Regions from separate parts of the Solibacillus sp. FSL K6-1523 genome, predicted to be linked through region 1. Evidence: a T-box and tRNA genes for the amino acid it is inferred to sense, from the RefSeq annotation. Region 1 holds a T-box; the other holds one or more tRNA genes.
What was found. The T-box of region 1 lies ahead of trpS (tryptophan--tRNA ligase). A T-box ahead of a tRNA ligase gene usually reads a tRNA of that ligase, here a tRNA-Trp.
Positions count from the first base shown of each region.

Region 1 (9,770 bases):
AATTGATAAGGGGTGCAATATTTATGCAATTTAATCAAACACAAGATAATCGTCCGCCACTTGAACAATATGGACGAAATTTAATTGAACAAGTTAAAAATGGGAAAATGGACCCGGTAATTGGACGAGATGAAGAAATCAGAAATGTCATTCGCATTTTATCAAGAAAGACAAAAAATAATCCCGTACTAATCGGAGAACCGGGTGTCGGTAAAACGGCTATTGTTGAAGGATTAGCACAACGAATTGTTCGGAAAGATGTGCCAGAAGGGTTAAAAGAAGCACAAGTTTATGAGTTAGATATGAGTGCATTAATCGCGGGTGCAAGTTACCGTGGACAATTTGAAGAGCGTTTAAAAGCTGTGTTAAAACAGGTGAAGGATGCAGAGGGGAGCATTATTTTATTCATCGACGAAATTCATACGATTGTAGGTGCGGGAAAATCCGATGGCGCCATGGATGCGGGCAATATGCTGAAACCGATGCTTGCAAGAGGGGAACTTCACTGTATTGGTGCGACGACATTAGATGAATACCGCATGTATATCGAAAAAGATCCAGCACTTGAACGACGCTTTCAACAAGTGATGGTGAGAGAACCTTCTATTGAAGATACGGTATCCATTTTACGCGGTATTAAAGATCGTTTTGAGGAACATCACCGCGGTGTTCGCATACATGACCGTGCCATTATTGCGGCAGCACAATTAGCGAATCGTTATATTACCGATCGTTTTTTACCAGATAAAGCAATTGATCTAGTCGATGAAGCGTGCGCAATGATTCGAATTGAAATTGATTCGATGCCACAAGAGCTTGATCAAGCAACGCGCCGTTTAACACAATTAAAAATTGAACAGCAAGCATTGAAAAAAGAAAAAGATGCAGCGAGTAAAAAGCGACTTGAAATATTAAGCGAAGAAATCGATGAATTAGAACAAGCGATGAAAAGTATGCAGGAACAATGGGATATCGAAAAAAATGGACTTCAAAACGTCCGCGACAAAAAGGATTTATTAAAAAAATATATTGCAGAAGCGGAAGATTTAGTGCATACGAATAGTAATTTAGCGCGTGCAGGTGAATTGCAATACAGTAAAATTCCAACGCTCGAAAAGGAAGTTGCCGAACTCGAGCAGCAGCTAAAAGAGACAGAGGGCAACCGTATGCTACGCGAAGAAGTGACAGAAGAAGAAATCGCAAAAATTATTTCTCGATGGACAGGTATTCCAGTAACGAAGCTTGTAGAAGGAGAACGAGGAAAATTACTGCGTTTAAAAGATACATTGCATGAACGTGTCGTAGGTCAAGAAGATGCAGTTACATTGGTGACAGAAGCGGTATGGCGTGCGCGTTCGGGTATTAAAGATCCAAATAAGCCGATTGGTAGTTTCTTATTTTTAGGTCCAACCGGTGTCGGAAAAACAGAATTGGCCAAAGCATTAGCAGCACAATTATTTGACTCAGAGGATCATTTCATTCGGATTGATATGAGTGAATATATGGAGAAACATTCGGTATCTCGATTAGTTGGCGCGCCTCCAGGGTATATCGGCTATGAGGAAGGTGGTCAACTTACGGAAGCAGTGAGACGTAATCCATATTCTGTCGTACTACTAGATGAAATTGAAAAAGCACATCCGGATGTGGCAAATATTTTACTGCAAGTGCTAGATGATGGGCGCATTACCGATAGCCAAGGACGCAATGTCAACTTTACAAACACGGTCGTTATATTAACGTCGAATATCGGCTCGCATTATTTACTGGAAAACAGCGAGAACTCCGAACAGTTAGTGAATGCAGCATTACTTCAGCATTTTAAACCAGAGCTGTTAAATCGTATGGATGATATCATTATGTTCCATGCATTGTCGAATGAACATTTCCATGCAATTGCTTGGAAATATGTACACCAGTTACAAGCACGTGTGGCTGAGCAAGAAATTACATTGCAAGTAGATGAGGCGGTTGTGGATTGGGTTGTCGAAAATGGTATTGACCCACAATTTGGTGCACGTCCTTTAAAACGATTTGTACAGCGTCATTTAGAAACGATTGTTGCGCGAGAGTTATTAAAAGGGGAAGTAACAGCTGGAGAAACGCTTCATATCCAGATCGAAAATGGAGCAATCCAAATAGGCAAATAATAAATAAACAAAAAAGACATCCACTCGGCATTATTTGCACGGTTGGATGTCTTTCTTAATTAGTGTTGTTCTGCTTCGAATTCTGGTGTAGATTCGTTTGGAATAATTGCTGCGATAACAAATACTAAAACGCTGAATGCTAATGAAATAATAACACCGTTTAGGAAGTTAAAATCAACAGCTAATACAGAACTTACTACATAATTTAGCATAGATACTAATAAAAATGACCAAAAGAAAGTAACGATATATTGCATCAAATTCACCTCATTGAACTTATTTAAATGTTTATTATAGAATTACATCCTCAATATCATACCATAAGCGTGCTCAAAAATAAAATAGAGAATCGAACAATTCGGTAAGTTGTCAAATCTTTGTTAGAAGAATTGTTTCTTTAAGAATTCAAATTCAATATGCGCTAATTCCCAACGCGTTAAATAGGAGAGGAATTTTTTTATTGTTTTCAGAAAAGTTATGGTCTATAATTAGTACCAGATACTAATCGTTAGTGTTATAAATAAAGGGAAAATGGGATAGAAAAATAAGGGGGATACAATATGAATGCAGGGATTATTGGTATTGGTAAGTACTTACCTGAAAAAGTAGTGACAAATATGGATCTTGAAAAGGTTTTAGATACATCAGATGAATGGATTCGTACGCGAACGGGCATTGAACAACGATACATTGCAGAAGATGAAGAAACATCTGATTTAGCATATAAAGCAGCAGTAAAAGCGATAGAAAATGCAGGAATTACAGCGCAGCAAATTGGGTTAATTATCGTGGCGACGGTTACGCAAGATCAAAATTTCCCAAGTGTTGCATGCCAGATTCAAGAACGTTTAGGTGCTTCTAATGGTGGAGCGATGGATATTTCAGCGGCTTGCTCAGGCTTTATTTATGCAACGACGATTGCCAAACAGTTTATCGAAAGTAACAGCTACGACTATGTATTAGTAGTAGGTGTTGAGAAATTATCGAAAATTGTCGATTGGGATGACCGTAATACAGCCGTATTATTTGGTGATGGAGCGAGTGCAGCGGTAATCGGAAAAGTTTCAGAAGGTAGAGGAATTTTAGCTTTTGAACTTGGCGCAGATGGTACAGGTGGAAAGCATTTAAAAATCGATGAAGAAAACAATATTTTTATGAATGGACGTGAAGTATTTAAATTTGCGGTCCGACAAATGGGAGAATCTGCTTTAAGTGTGATTGAAAAAGCAGGGCTGACAAAAGAAGATGTTGATTATTTAGTGCCGCATCAGGCGAATATCCGTATTATGGAAGCCGCGCGTGAACGTCTAGGTTTACCAGAAGAAAAAATGTCTAAAACAATTCAAAAGTATGGCAATACTTCTGCCGCATCAATCGGAATTTCGATTGTGGATGATCTTGAAACAGGGAAAATAAAAGAGGATGATATCGTTGTCCTTGTCGGTTTTGGTGGAGGCCTCACATGGGGTGCCTTAGCAATGAAATGGGGTAAATAAGTAAGCAGTAAACGCAGAACAAATCATCAAGCAAAAGGGAGAATCAAATGATGGAAAAAAGACGAGTAGTTGTGACGGGTATTGGCGCTGTAACACCAGTTGGAAATAGTGCCGAACAAGCATGGGAAAATGTAGTTGCAGGTAAATCAGGTGTAGGTCCATTAACACGTGTAGATACGAGTAAATTTACGGTTTCTGTTGCAGCGGAAATAACAGACTTTAATATAGAAGATTATATTGAGAAAAAAGAAGCACGTAAAATGGACCGCTTTACGCATTACGCACTTGCAGCGTCAATGATGGCAGCAAAAGATGCGGATTTAACGATTACTGACGAAATGGCTCCACGGGTTGGTGTTTGGATTGGTTCAGGAATTGGTGGAATGGAAACGCATGAACAGCAATTTTTAACATTCCAAGAGCGCGGTGTACGTCGTGTGAGTCCGTTTTTCGTACCAATGATGATTCCAGATATGGCTTCAGGGCAAGTGTCGATTTATCTTGGTGCAAAAGGTGTTAACTCTTGCTCTGTAACAGCTTGTGCATCTGGAACGAATTCGATTGGTGATGCGTTTAAAGTCATTGAACGAGGCGATGCGGATGTGATGATTACAGGTGGGGCAGAAGCGCCGATCGTGACAATGGCCGTTGCTGGTTTTAGTTCAAACACAGCATTATCATTAAATCCAGATGCGAACACAGCTTCTCGTCCATTTGATAAAAATCGTGATGGATTCGTTATTGGTGAAGGTGCAGGAATTTTAATTTTGGAAGAGCTAGAGCATGCAAAAGCGCGTGGTGCGAAAATTTACGGTGAAGTAGTAGGTTATGGTTCGACAGGTGATGCCCACCATATTACGGCGCCAGCTCCAAATGGTGAAGGTGCTGCACGTGCAATGGCGATGGCGTTAAATGATGCAAACGTTGCGCCAGAACAAGTTGGTTATATTAATGCACATGGTACTAGTACACCATATAATGATCTATTCGAAACACAAGCTGTGAAAACGGTATTTGGTGAGCATGCCTACCAATTGGCAATGAGCTCAACTAAAAGTGTAACGGGCCATTTATTAGGCGCGGCTGGTGGCGTGGAGGCAATCTTTACGTTAATGGCGTTAAAAGAAGGCGTTTTACCACCGACGATGAATTTACATGACCCAGATCCGGAATGTGATTTAGATTATGTTCCAAATGAGGCACGAAAAGCATCGATTGACTTTGCATTAAGCAATTCTTTAGGCTTTGGCGGTCATAATGCTTGTTTATTGTTTAAAAAATATACAGGCGCATAAATTCTAAAAAGAATTCTCTATTTAAATGAAAAACAACGTACGCAGTCATGGCGCACGTTGTTTTTTCGTATAGTTGTACAAAGGATGGTGTCAATCGCACGCTTTGTCATATTTTTATTTTGTTATGGAATTTGTGTTATGTCCATTAGTAATATCATTTTGTATTTAAATTACCGTACGCTCGGTTATTCATGGCGTGCTGTCATGTTGTACATACTAAATAGTGCGGAAATTTATTTAGCAGTAGGTACGTTAGGGATTATGTTTATCGTCGTTTTCGCCCTAACCCCATCGCGTTCTCCATTTTCTTAAGCGTTTTTGAAGCAATCGCATTGGCTTTAATAGCACCTTCATCTAAAATCGCATCAAGTTCTGGTGAATCGATTAATTCATTATAACGTTCTTGAATAGGCGTTAAATGTGTGATGACTGCTTCAGCAACACCTGCTTTAAAATCACCATAGCCTTTACCTTCGTATTTTTGTTCTAGTTGCGCAATGGAAATACCTGATAAGGCAGATTCAATCGTTAATAAATTAGCAACGCCTGGTTTGTTTTCGACATCGAATTTGACAATACCTTCAGAATCCGTCACCGCAGATTTAATTTTCTTTTCAATTTCTTTTGGTGTATCAAGTAAACGAATTGTTGCCTTTGTATTTGGGTCCGATTTTGACATTTTTTTCGTAGGTTCTTGCAATGATTTAATGCGGGCGCCTTCTTTTGGTAATTGAATATCTGGAATTGTTAACACATCATTGTAACGCTTATTGAAGCGCTCTGCTAAATCGCGTGTTAATTCGATATGTTGCTTTTGGTCATCTCCAACAGGCACGATATCCGTATTATATAAAAGAATATCGGCAGCCATTAACGGTGGGTAAGTTAGCAGTGCGGCAGATACCGATTCTTTTCCGTTTGATTTGTCTTTAAATTGTGTCATGCGCTCTAATTCACCGATGGATGCGACACATTGTAAAATCCATCCTGCTTGAGCGTGGGCAGGTACTTCAGATTGAATGAATAATGTTGATTTAGCTGGGTCAATCCCTACAGCAATATACATCGCAGCTAATGAGCGAATATTTTTACGTAGCTCTAAACGGTCTTGTGGAACGGTAATTGCATGTTGGTCTACGATACAGTAAATCGCATTGCCTTCATCTTGTAGTGCAGGGAATTGTTTGATTGCGCCGATATAGTTGCCTAATGTAATCGTTCCTGTTGGCTGTACGCCTGAAAATATAGTTTTCAAAAAAAAACCTCCTCGAATTTGGACAAAATAAAAACATCATGCGTCCTCTATATAAAATAGAAGGGACGAATGATGTAAAATCCGCGGTACCACCCAGCTTGCCAAAAAATGGCCACTCATCTTCGTAACGTGAAGGTCCGAGCTTTACTACTGGAAAAAAGGTTCATAAAGCTAACTCGAAAGTCCATTCCATTTAATGAATGATCTGTTTGCACCGTCCACAGACTCTCTTTACATTCTGAATTAAATGTACTACTCTTCGTCATCGTTTTTCATAATATTGAATGTGATTATATCGTACTTATTAGAAAAAATGCAAATATTATTATGAGGCATCAATCTTTTTGAATAAAAAACGTGAATTATGGACATAGTAGTATTACTAATAGCTTTTTTAATGGTGATTAGATTACAGTTTATTTTTCTCAATTGTTGTTCATAATTGAGAAAAAAATTGGGGCGAAATATGTTTAGGTAATCCGTCTTTGGGGTAGTTTTTAAAGGGAAGACATAATTATTATAGGAAATGGTCTTTTAAGAGAAAAAATGTGCATATTTTTTTTGCGGAAACAAGCGTTTATTTGTTGACAAAGTATATTCAAATGATGTCTTTTCCTGTATAATAAAAGCATAGTATTAAATTAAATTAATTCTAAATTAACGATTAAATCGTCCACATTCTAATTTACTTCATTTCAAGCGTTTTTATCCGCTTAACGAAGGAAATTGATTTAATGAGGAGAGGGAGTGAGACAATGTTAGTAACATTATTTACTTCACCAAGTTGTACTTCATGTCGAAAAGCGAAAGCATGGTTAGAAGAGCATGATATCTCGTATACAGAACGCAACATTTTTTCTGAACCACTTACAATTAGTGAAATCAAAGAAATTTTAAGTATGACAGAAGATGGTACAGATGAAATCATTTCGACGAGATCAAAAATCTTCCAAAAACTAAATGTAGATGTAGAAAATTTACCTCTGCAGCGGTTATATGAGCTTATTCAAGAATATCCAGGATTATTACGTCGTCCGATTATTTTAGATAAAAAACGATTACAAGTAGGTTATAACGAAGATGAAATTCGTCGATTCCTACCTCGTAAAGTTCGTGCTTATCAACTACAAGAAGCGCAACGAATGGTTAACTAAATAAATTTTATGATGGATGTTACTCATGCAAATTTGCTGCTGTAACATCTTTTTTTATCGCCATGGTCTATCAACTCATCAAATAACGGAATTGAAAGGTGTTAGCCTTGATTTCGATGTAAAGGTACAATACAATTTCAAGTATTCAAATAATTTCGCTACAATAATGTTTTTCCTTTTCATTTTCATGCAATCCATCATACAATAGAGTTATAGATATCCTACTACTGTAAAATAGGGTATTTAGCTCAGATTTTGTAGAGCACGATGGATTTACATTGCACTTTAAGTGAAATAAATTTGGTTTAGTTCTGTTTAGTAGAACACATCTACTGGACGCAATTTTTGCGAAGGCGAAATTGACTGATATACTGTGTAGTTCAATGATTGACTGTGAAAGGAGTTGAAGTCTAATGGACATCGAACGCATTAACGAAAATACGTTAAAACTTTTTATTACGTATAGTGATATCGAGGATCGCGGCTATAGTCGTGAGGAGATTTGGTATAATCGTGCAAAAGGGGAAGAGCTTTTCTGGGATGTTATTGGCGAGGTGAATACGGAAGATTACTTTGATTTAGATGGTCCGATTTGGATTCACATAAATGCATCAGAAGTTGGCTTGGAAGTTGTCGTGACACGCGCATCTGTCAATAATGACTCCGATGCTTCATCAATGGTAGGCCCTTTTGAAGAAAGTCATGATATAACAGACCAATTAACAGATATGGAAGAAGCGCTTTTTAATTCTCTTGGTAAAAATAAAGAAGAGGAACCAATTGAAAATGCACGATTCCGTTTTAAAGATATCGATGAATTAGTACCGCTTGCAAGACGCGCATCATTATTCGGCGTAAAATCCGCGCTATATCAATGTGAAGGATACTATTATTTAGTTGTGGATTTACTCGATTTAGATCAGCAGGAAGCAAAAAATATGATTGCGCTCTGCAGTGAATATTTATCATCATCTAAAATGACAATTCATAGATTGGAAGAGTATGGAGAAGTGATTATTTCGGAAGATTGTTTCGAAACAATCGCGAGTTATTTCTAAAATCAAGCTTCCATTGTCAATAAGCAAGCACATGCCGTTTTGATTCATTTCAAAACGGTATTTTTGCGTTTTTTATACTAGAATGAATATTGCTACACATACGCAAAATTTATTTTTCAATAAAAACGAGCGTTCAAAATGGAAGTTTGCCAACAGTAACATTTCGTAAGTTGAAATGCAACGGTAAAATCGTTACGATGATACATAAGGGGGTGGTGCATTATGCTTGTCGCATTAACGGAACAACAACAACTGTTTCAATTAAATAGATCGACACCTCAAGAACAATTACAAGCATTAAAGAAAACGGCTCAATTTTATTGCCCGCAATGTAAAGCGTTGCTCATCTTAAAAATTGGACAAATTAAAATCCCCCATTTTGCGCATGTTAAGAAAAGTGACTGTGACGCGTTATTTTCAGAAGGGGAATCCTATGCCCACTTATTAGGGAAGCAACATTTACAGGAACTCTTTCAACAACTGCAATTGCAACCTGTACTAGAACCGTACTTACCCGCTATACAACAACGACCAGATTTACTAATTACAAAAGGAACACAAAAATATGCGATTGAATTTCAATGTAGTCGCCTTTCCCCACAAAAATACCAAAAGCGTACAGAAGGTTATAAAGACATTCAAATTATGCCCATGTGGATTATTCAAACTCCTAATGAACAATTTAAATCTCGAGGCTTAACGAAGCTTTCGATTAATCATACGAATGCCCAATATATTCAAATGTATAAAAATCAGAAATATTTACTAAGCTATGATGTACATAGTCGTACATTTTATTATATAAGTAATTTACTACCGATTCATGGTCAGCAATACTTTGGCTATATTCAATCCATTCCTCTGATGAAGCAACTATTCCCGTTTTTTGTTCCTAAAAAGATAACTGAAAATCAATTTAAAGGAATGCTTACAAGGTTTTTGGCCTATCGATTTCAATATTTACATGCCAGACTTCTTCTCAGTAGAAGAGGGGTTAATGATACTTTGTTGCGTGCGATTTATGAACTAAAGTTAACCGTATCGAAGCTGCCGAATTTTATTGGAATTCCACTGTCAAACAATGAGCAATCCGACATTTTTTGTGTAGAATGGCAACTCCAACTTTTTTACTTTATGGAACGGCATCAATTAACACCGCAAACCTTTCATTTAAAAGCGATACCATACTTTTTAGAGTGGTCGAAAATGTTAGAAAACGATGATTTGCTAAGGGCGGTAACGCAATATTTAATGGTATTAAGAAAGCTGGAAATTGAAACGATTCATGGTGAAGTACCATCGGAACAACTATTTTCCGTCCTGTACGAGGAATTATTTGCAATACCTGCTTAAAATTGCTTA
Region 1 covers NZ_JBBOSU010000001.1:782,107-791,876, forward strand. Annotated here, with positions in the region: gene MHI10_RS03500 (ATP-dependent Clp protease ATP-binding subunit) at 24-2,150, shown strand; gene MHI10_RS03505 (YjzD family protein) at 2,210-2,407, opposite strand; gene MHI10_RS03510 (beta-ketoacyl-ACP synthase III) at 2,711-3,646, shown strand; gene fabF (beta-ketoacyl-ACP synthase II) at 3,697-4,941, shown strand; gene trpS (tryptophan--tRNA ligase) at 5,207-6,196, opposite strand; T-box leader at 6,255-6,471, opposite strand; gene spxA (transcriptional regulator SpxA) at 6,952-7,350, shown strand; gene mecA (adaptor protein MecA) at 7,764-8,408, shown strand; gene MHI10_RS03535 (competence protein CoiA) at 8,631-9,761, shown strand.

Region 2 (9,770 bases), 3.0 Mb from region 1:
ATGAAGCCGGAATCGCTAGTAATCGCGGATCAGCATGCCGCGGTGAATACGTTCCCGGGCCTTGTACACACCGCCCGTCACACCACGAGAGTTTGTAACACCCGAAGTCGGTGGGGTAACCTTTATGGAGCCAGCCGCCGAAGGTGGGATAGATGATTGGGGTGAAGTCGTAACAAGGTAGCCGTATCGGAAGGTGCGGCTGGATCACCTCCTTTCTAAGGATATTTTCGGAATCATTCCTTCGGGAATGAAACATTAACGTTTGCTGTTCAGTTTTGAAGGTTTATGAATGAAATTTATAACTTCTAAGAGGGCCTATAGCTCAGCTGGTTAGAGCGCACGCCTGATAAGCGTGAGGTCGATGGTTCGAGTCCATTTAGGCCCACCATATAAATTACTTTATATACCTCTTAATTAAATTGGGGCCTTAGCTCAGCTGGGAGAGCGCCTGCCTTGCACGCAGGAGGTCAGCGGTTCGATCCCGCTAGGCTCCACCAAAACTTGTTCTTTGAAAACTGGATAAAACGACATTGAAAGCAATAAACAAACAAATGATCAAGAAATTGATCGTGCAAGTTCTTAAATCTTATCTTTTGATAAGTAGTAACTAATTGAGGATTTCAAGACACAAGTAGTTCTAGGAAGCAATTGAGTGAAGAAAGGAACGTACCTATGTACATGACTGACTAAACGAATGAAGCTGACGACGAAATATGCCGTGTATTGGAAGCCAGAAGGTTAAGTTAATAAGGGCGCACGGTGGATGCCTTGGCACTAGGAGTCGATGAAGGACGGCACTAACACCGATATGCTTTGGGGAGCTGTAAGTAAGCTTTGATCCAGAGATTTCCGAATGGGGGAACCCACTATGTTTAATCGCATAGTATCTTCACGTGAATACATAGCGTGTTGAGGACAGACGCAGAGAACTGAAACATCTAAGTACCTGCAGGAACAGAAAGAAAATTCGATTCCCTGAGTAGCGGCGAGCGAAACGGGAAGAGCCCAAACCAAAGAGCTTGCTCTTTGGGGTTGTAGGACATTCTATACGGAGTTACAAAAGAATGAGATAGTTGAAGCGGCTTGGAAAGGCCCGCCATAGAAGGTAAAAGCCCTGTAAGTGAAACCTCATTCCCTCTTGAATGTATCCTGAGTACGGCGGAACACGTGAAATTCCGTCGGAATCTGGGAGGACCATCTCCCAAGGCTAAATACTACCTAGTGACCGATAGTGAACCAGTACCGTGAGGGAAAGGTGAAAAGCACCCCGGAAGGGGAGTGAAATAGATCCTGAAACCGTGTGCCTACAAGTAGTTAGAGCCCGTTAATGGGTGATAGCGTGCCTTTTGTAGAATGAACCGGCGAGTTACGATTACGTGCGAGGTTAAGTTGATGAGACGGAGCCGCAGCGAAAGCGAGTCTGAATAGGGCGAATTAGTACGTGGTCGTAGACCCGAAACCAGGTGATCTACCCATGTCCAGGGTGAAGGTGAGGTAACACTTACTGGAGGCCCGAACCCACGTACGTTGAAAAGTGCGGGGATGAGGTGTGGGTAGCGGAGAAATTCCAATCGAACCTGGAGATAGCTGGTTCTCTCCGAAATAGCTTTAGGGCTAGCCTCGTGATTGAGAATACTGGAGGTAGAGCACTGTTTGGACTAGGGGGGCATCTCGCTTTACCGAATTCAGACAAACTCCGAATGCCAGATATTTATACACGGGAGTCAGACTGCGAGTGATAAGATCCGTAGTCAAGAGGGAAACAGCCCAGACCACCAGCTAAGGTCCCAAAGTAATCGTTAAGTGGAAAAGGATGTGGCGTTGCTTAGACAACCAGGATGTTGGCTCAGAAGCAGCCATCATTTAAAGAGTGCGTAATAGCTCACTGGTCGAGTGACGCTGCGCCGAAAATTTATCGGGGCTAAACGATTCACCGAAGCTGTGGATGCATCCGTATGGATGCGTGGTAGGAGAGCGTTCTAAGGGCGTTGAAGTCAGACCGGAAGGACTGGTGGAGCGCTTAGAAGTGAGAATGCCGGTATGAGTAGCGAAAGACGGGTGAGAATCCCGTCCACCGTATGACTAAGGTTTCCTGAGGAAGGCTCGTCCGCTCAGGGTTAGTCGGGACCTAAGCCGAGGCCGATAGGCGTAGGCGATGGACAACAGGTTGATATTCCTGTACCACCTCCTCACCGTTTGAGAAATGGGGGGACGCAGTAGGATAGGGTAAGCAGAGCGTTGGTTGTCTCTGTTCAAGCAGTAAGGCGTGTGTGTAGGCAAATCCGCACACTAATACGTTGAGCTGTGATGACGAGTCCGTATGGACGAAGTTCCTGATTTCACACTGCCAAGAAAAGCCTCTATCGAGGTGAGAGGTGCCCGTACCGCAAACCGACACAGGTAGTCGAGGAGAGAATCCTAAGGTGTGCGAGAGAACTCTCGTTAAGGAACTCGGCAAAATGACCCCGTAACTTCGGGAGAAGGGGTGCTCTTGAGCGTGCAAGCGCATGAGAGCCGCAGTGAATAGGCCCAGGCGACTGTTTAGCAAAAACACAGGTCTCTGCAAAACCGTAAGGTGAAGTATAGGGGCTGACGCCTGCCCGGTGCTGGAAGGTTAAGAGGAGTGGTTAGCGCAAGCGAAGCTACGAATTGAAGCCCCAGTAAACGGCGGCCGTAACTATAACGGTCCTAAGGTAGCGAAATTCCTTGTCGGGTAAGTTCCGACCCGCACGAAAGGCGTAACGATCTGGGCACTGTCTCAACGAGAGACTCGGTGAAATTATAGTACCTGTGAAGATGCAGGTTACCCGCGACAGGACGGAAAGACCCCGTGGAGCTTTACTGTAGCCTGATATTGAATTTTGGTACAACTTGTACAGGATAGGTAGGAGCCAGAGATCTCGGAGCGCCAGCTTCGAAGGAGGCGTCAGTGGGATACTACCCTGGTTGTATTGAACTTCTAACCCATGCCCCTTAGCGGGGTAGGAGACAGTGTCAGGCGGACAGTTTGACTGGGGCGGTCGCCTCCTAAAGAGTAACGGAGGCGCCCAAAGGTTCCCTCAGAATGGTTGGAAATCATTCGTAGAGTGTAAAGGCATAAGGGAGCTTGACTGCGAGACCTACAAGTCGAGCAGGGTCGAAAGACGGGCTTAGTGATCCGGTGGTTCCGCATGGAAGGGCCATCGCTCAACGGATAAAAGCTACCCCGGGGATAACAGGCTTATCTCCCCCAAGAGTCCACATCGACGGGGAGGTTTGGCACCTCGATGTCGGCTCATCGCATCCTGGGGCTGTAGTCGGTCCCAAGGGTTGGGCTGTTCGCCCATTAAAGCGGTACGCGAGCTGGGTTCAGAACGTCGTGAGACAGTTCGGTCCCTATCCGTCGTGGGCGTAGGAAATTTGAGAGGAGCTGTCCTTAGTACGAGAGGACCGGGATGGACACACCGCTGGTGTACCAGTTGTTCTGCCAAGAGCATCGCTGGGTAGCTATGTGTGGACGGGATAAGTGCTGAAAGCATCTAAGCATGAAGCCCCCCTCAAGATGAGATTTCCCATTACGCAAGTAAGTAAGACCCCTGAAAGACGATCAGGTAGATAGGTTCGAGGTGGAAGTGTGGCGACATATGGAGCTGACGAATACTAATCGGTCGAGGACTTAACCACAATTTATTGCACAATTCAATGAAACGTTTATCCAGTTTTGAAAGAATAAAATAAAAAATCACTAATAACACTTGACATTTTAAGTGTAAATGGTATAATGAATATTGTCTTTCAAATAGTCTAGTGATGATGGCAAAGAGGTCACACCCGTTCCCATACCGAACACGGAAGTTAAGCTCTTTAGCGCCGATGGTAGTTGGGGGCTTCCCCCTGTGAGAGTAGGACATCGCTAGGCGTACACAACAATATTCCGAAGTAGCTCAGTGGTAGAGCAACCGGCTGTTAACCGGTTGGTCGTAGGTTCGAGTCCTACCTTCGGAGCCATTCTTCTTGGAGAGTTGTCCGAGAGGTCGAAGGAGCACGATTGGAAATCGTGTATGCGGATAACACTGCATCAAGGGTTCAAATCCCTTACTCTCCGCCAGACTATAATAATTCCATTGGCCCGTTGGTCAAGCGGTTAAGACACCGCCCTTTCACGGCGGTAACACGGGTTCGAATCCCGTACGGGTCACCATTCAACATTTATTATCCAGCATGGAGGATTAGCTCAGCTGGGAGAGCATCTGCCTTACAAGCAGAGGGTCGGCGGTTCGAGCCCGTCATCCTCCACCATAAAAAAATAGTATTATCGCGGGGTGGAGCAGTGGTAGCTCGTCGGGCTCATAACCCGAAGGTCACAGGTTCAAGTCCTGTCCCCGCAACCAAATGGTCCCGTGGTGTAGCGGTTAACATGCCTGCCTGTCACGCAGGAGATCGCCGGTTCGATCCCGGTCGGGACCGCCATTTTATATTTCATACATAAAATATGGGTCAGTAGCTCAGTTGGTAGAGCATTAGATTGAAGCTCTAAGTGTCGGCGGTTCGATTCCGTCCTGACCCACCATATTTTTTAAAAGTAATTTGCCGGTGTAGCTCAGTTGGTAGAGCAACTGACTTGTAATCAGTAGGTCGAGGGTTCGACTCCTTTCGCCGGCACCATTAATAGGTGGGGTAGCGAAGTGGCTAAACGCGGCGGACTGTAAATCCGCTCCTTAGGGTTCGGCGGTTCGAATCCGTCCCCCACCACCATTTTCAATCGCAGGGGCATAGTTTAAAGGTAGAACTACGGTCTCCAAAACCGTCAGTGTGGGTTCGATTCCTACTGCCCCTGCCAATTAAATAAACAACAAACGAAATAATATAATGGCGGTTGTGGTGAAGTGGTTAACACACCTGATTGTGGTTCAGGCATTCGTGGGTTCGATTCCCATCAGTCGCCCCATTCTTTATTTAGTTTAAAGGTTTATTTCAAATAAGATAATATAATGGCGGTTGTGGTGAAGTGGTTAACACACCTGATTGTGGTTCAGGCATTCGTGGGTTCGATTCCCATCAGTCGCCCCATTTCTTATAAAATATTAATTTACTTCATTGGGGTATAGCCAAGCGGTAAGGCAACGGATTTTGATTCCGTCATGCCCTGGTTCGAATCCAGGTTCCCCAGCCATTTTTTTGCGGAAGTAGTTCAGTGGTAGAACACCACCTTGCCAAGGTGGGGGTCGCGAGTTCGAACCTCGTCTTCCGCTCCAAAAATATAATTATATATGGCGGCATAGCCAAGTGGTAAGGCACAGGTCTGCAACACCTCTACCACCGGTTCAAATCCGGTTGCCGCCTCCATATACTTTAAATCGGTTATTCCGGTTTTTTTTATTCCTTTTTTTTGATATGCCGGTATGGCGGAATTGGCAGACGCGCGCGACTCAAAATCGCGTTCCGTGAGGAGTGTCGGTTCGACCCCGACTATCGGTATCTATGTGCAGACGTATTAAGAGTTCTCATTAATTTGAGGACTCTTTTTTGTTGTCTAAAAGCCTAAATTTGCAAAGATACATGAAGTAGGGGATTAGATGGGAGCATCGACTATTTCTCCGATGTGCATCTCGACTTCTATGAAGAGCCTGATTCTATATATAACGGTTTGAGCAGTGTTTTTGATTCCTTTCACACCTATTTTACTTCTACTTCTATCGTTCGATTCAATCCATATTTTGCAGCATCAATATATTCTTGAATTGTTTTGTTTGCGATGTTTGCATGCGGATTTAATGACTCGAAGCCGTGGTATGCACCCGCATATAAATGGAAGTCTACATCGACGCCCGCTTGTGCTAATTTGGTTACGTATTGCAGTGTTTCATCGCGGAACGGATCCAATTGGCCAACACAAGTGTATGTGTAAGGTAAGCCATGTAAATCTTCAACTGTAGCTCGAGCAGGTGCTGCATGATATGGGATATTAGTGGAGTCTTTTAAATCGCCTAAATACATAGACCAGCCGCTTTCATTTAAGCTGTAGTTCCAAATGTAGTTACCTGTAATTTCTTTGTTCGAGAAGCTATCGTTTAAATCGTTAATCATTGGATATAATGGCATTTGGAAAATTAAGCTTGGCCCCTGACGGTCTTTCGCTAACAGTGCTAACGCCGCCGTTAAGCCGCCGCCTGCGCTCGCACCTGCAATGCCGATACGAATTGGATCAATATTTAATGCTTCACAATTGTCAGCTACCCATTTTAATGCGCTATAGCAATCTTCTAACGGGGCAGGGTATGGATGTTCTGGTGCTAAACGGTAATCGACTGATACGACGACACAGTTTGCCTCTTTGACGAAACGTTCGCATAACACATCATCACCTTCTGGTACGCCTATCACATAGCCTCCACCGTGAATCCACAGTAAAGCTGGTAACGTGCTTGTTTCACCTTTTTGTTTATAAATGCGCACGCGTAGTGGATCACCGTCTGGACCATTAATCATTTGATCTACTACGCCCATATCTTCTGCAATTGGTAGCTTTGGTGAATTAGCCATCCCTTCGCGCACCGCACCTAAATACTCAAAATTTAATGGTGGAAATGCATCTAACAAACCTCGTAAATCTGGGTGAACACGTTTATTCATGAATACTCCTCCTTTGTTAACGCTTTTATTATATTTAATAGAAATTTATGATATTTAATGAGAATTTATAACCTATTAATATGCTAGCCAACCTGCATCAACTGGAACGACTGCACCGTTAATAAAGCGTGCCTGCTCACTTGCCATCAACAAAATAGCATTCGCAATATCACTCGGCTCTGCCAACTTAGGTGCGTTCATCGCGCCTGAACCTACTTTTCGTTGTCCTAATTCGTTTGAATTTTTAAAAACGGTGCCCATTTCGGTATTGACCCCACCAGGTGCTAACGCGTTACAACGAATACCTTGATCTGCGTACATAAATGCCGTATTTTTTGTCAAGCCAATGATGCCATGTTTGGATGCTGTATAGGCTACACCAGCTCGTGATCCGCTCATACCTGCCGCCGACGCTAAGTTAATGATAACCCCATGTTGTTGTGGTAAAAATACTTGTACAGCAGCGCGACACATACGCATCGTGCCTGTTAAATTAATATCGATAATTTTCTTCCAGTAATCGTCTTGTATATCCGCTACAGGAGAAAAATCATCCATAAAACCTGCATTATTTACGACGATATCAACCTTTTCATAAACTGCAATCGCTTGCTGAAATAACTGATCCACATCTGTGGCGGACGTAATATCGACTTTTACCGCGATCGCCTCGCCGCCGCTTGCTACAATTTCTTTTACCGTTTCATTCGCCTTTTCTATTTGGATATCTGCCACAACAATTTTTGCGCCGTGCCCAACAAATAACTGAGCTGTCGCTTTACCAATACCTTGTGCTGCTCCTGTTATAATTGCAACTTTCCCTGGTAATAACAAATCACTCACACTCCTTTAATTTTCTGAAACAGATGAATATAATTGAAAATCTGCATAGTGTAAGGAAGCGACTGCATCGCATTTGGCACGGTAATGGTCAAAGCCTCCTAAATAAATAAGGAAGCTACGTGGTTTACCTTCAATATTGGAGCCGGTATACCAAGAATCACCTTTCGTATACAGTGTCATTTCTGCCACTTCTCGAGTATGTTCGCTCCACGCATCCTCTGCTTCTTTCGATGGCTCAATTGCATCGATGTCATGTTTTTCTAAGTAATTGATGCAATCGCTTATCCAATCAACATGCTGCTCGATGGCAGTTGGCATAACGACAAGAACTGATGGGCTTTCTGGTCCTGTAATCATAAAGAAATTCGGGAAATCATTTGTAGCGATACCAAGGAATGTTCGAACTTTACCACCGTCTTCCCATTTCTCATTTAATGACACGCCATTTCGCCCTTTAATGTCCATTCGTAATAGTGGTCCCGTCATACCATCATAGCCTGTTGCATAAATAATGACATCTAATGGTATTTCTTCTGTTGTTGTCTGGATGCCTTGTGCAGTAATTTTTTCAATTGGTGTTTTGCGTAAATTGACTAAACGAACGTTCGAGCGATTATATGTTTCATAATAATTCGTCCCTAAAGTTAAGCGCTTAACACCATACATATACTGTGGTAACAATGATTCGGCTGTATCAGTATCTCGAATTATTGCCTTTATTTTGTTACGAATGAAGTCTGAGACAAATGCATTTGCTTGTTCATTAACCATTAGGTCATTATAAACGGTCGTCATATTAAAGCCGCCCGTTGTCCAAGCTTCTTCAAATGCAGCTTCGCGCTCCTCAGCTGTATCTTCGAAAGCTGATTTATTGCGAATAGTAATCGCACTACCAGATGAGGAGAAGTGCAATAACTTTCGAGTTGCTTCGTAATTATTTTTAGACTCCTCAATAAACTGCTGCGTGTAATCATAGTTATTTGCTGGTAAAACATATTGTGCTGTACGCTGAAATACCGTTAATTCCGCCGCAACTTTCGCTACCTCAGGTATGAGTTGCACACCACTTGAGCCTGTCCCAATGACCCCTACTCGTTTATTCGTAAAATCAACAGAGTTTTTTGGCCATTTTCCTGTATGATAAGCTTCACCTTGGAATTGTTCAATTCCTTCAATCTTCGGTAAATTTGTTGCGGATAAGCAGCCGACTGCGGAAATAAAGTATTTGGCTGTTACGACCTCTCCATTTTTCAGTTGTACTACCCAAACGTTTTGTTGTTCATCGAATGTTGCACCTACAACTTGTGTGTTAAATTGAATATCTTTTTTTAAATCTAACTCATCCGTTACATAGTTTAAGTAATTTAAAATTTCATGCTGCAGTGGATATTTAGATGTCCAATTCCACTTTTTATACAACTCTTCGGAAAATGTATAACAATAATGAATACTATCAATATCGCACTTTGCTCCCGGATATAAATTCCAGTACCATACACCACCAACTTCTGCGCCAGCCTCATAAACGACGGTGCTTAAGTTCGATTCGCGAAGCTTATGAAGCATGTAAAGTCCCGCAAACCCCGCACCTACAACAACTGCATCTAATTGCTTGTTCATTTGCATCGTAATTCCTCCTTTGAGTGTACCATCATATTACTGAATAGTTTTAAAATTGAAAATTCCACTTAAATAGGATAATCTATACTAATTAAAGGGGGAATGAATTTGCAATTAACTACTACCTTTTTGAAAGACTTTTTATCGTTACGTAGCATTCAGTCGCAAGAGGAGTTATTTGTACAATTGCTCGATTTATACGAAAATAGTTTTCCTGTGAAAAGTGGCTATTTACTTCGCTATTCTCCACTTGGTCATATCGGAGAAGGTATTATTGCATTTAGATTGAATGATTACAAATTTATTACACACTATGTAGAAGACCTTCGAAACGTACCAATTATTATGGATGCTTTGCAGGAACGTCGTGCGCTTTATGTAAAAGGGGTTGACTATTTAAAATCAATGCCTAGTAAATATATTTCAAATGGAGAATCTGAGCAATTTATCGTCGTACCTATCTTTCATGGTAACGTATCTTTAGGTTATATATGTGGTGATGAATTTGAAGAAGACTTTCAAATTTCTGACACTCTATTGGAAGCGTTTACATATTTCGGTCGCTTAACAGGGGAACTCTTCGCAACGCAACACCAAATTTCGAATAAGTGCCCTTTAAGTAAGCGTGAACTTGAAGTCATGCAGCATGTCGCGTTAGGAGAAAGTACTAAAGAAATTGCCGCTTCCATTCAAAT
Region 2 covers NZ_JBBOSU010000001.1:3,780,430-3,790,199, reverse strand. Annotated here, with positions in the region: rRNA gene MHI10_RS18305 (16S ribosomal RNA) at 1-215, shown strand, start outside; tRNA gene MHI10_RS18300 (tRNA-Ile) at 312-388, shown strand; tRNA gene MHI10_RS18295 (tRNA-Ala) at 422-497, shown strand; rRNA gene MHI10_RS18290 (23S ribosomal RNA) at 737-3,663, shown strand; rRNA gene rrf (5S ribosomal RNA) at 3,783-3,898, shown strand; tRNA gene MHI10_RS18280 (tRNA-Asn) at 3,913-3,987, shown strand; tRNA gene MHI10_RS18275 (tRNA-Ser) at 3,996-4,087, shown strand; tRNA gene MHI10_RS18270 (tRNA-Glu) at 4,106-4,180, shown strand; tRNA gene MHI10_RS18265 (tRNA-Val) at 4,203-4,278, shown strand; tRNA gene MHI10_RS18260 (tRNA-Met) at 4,296-4,370, shown strand; tRNA gene MHI10_RS18255 (tRNA-Asp) at 4,374-4,449, shown strand; tRNA gene MHI10_RS18250 (tRNA-Phe) at 4,474-4,549, shown strand; tRNA gene MHI10_RS18245 (tRNA-Thr) at 4,569-4,644, shown strand; tRNA gene MHI10_RS18240 (tRNA-Tyr) at 4,651-4,734, shown strand; tRNA gene MHI10_RS18235 (tRNA-Trp) at 4,746-4,819, shown strand; tRNA gene MHI10_RS18230 (tRNA-His) at 4,852-4,927, shown strand; tRNA gene MHI10_RS18225 (tRNA-His) at 4,974-5,049, shown strand; tRNA gene MHI10_RS18220 (tRNA-Gln) at 5,078-5,152, shown strand; tRNA gene MHI10_RS18215 (tRNA-Gly) at 5,160-5,234, shown strand; tRNA gene MHI10_RS18210 (tRNA-Cys) at 5,252-5,325, shown strand; tRNA gene MHI10_RS18205 (tRNA-Leu) at 5,376-5,457, shown strand; gene MHI10_RS18200 (alpha/beta hydrolase) at 5,656-6,612, opposite strand; gene MHI10_RS18195 (glucose 1-dehydrogenase) at 6,688-7,455, opposite strand; gene MHI10_RS18190 (flavin-containing monooxygenase) at 7,462-9,081, opposite strand; gene MHI10_RS18185 (response regulator transcription factor) at 9,184-9,770, shown strand, end outside.
Region 2: it has a tRNA-Trp gene. The T-box ahead of trpS (tryptophan--tRNA ligase) is inferred to sense a tRNA for this amino acid. The anticodon was not compared.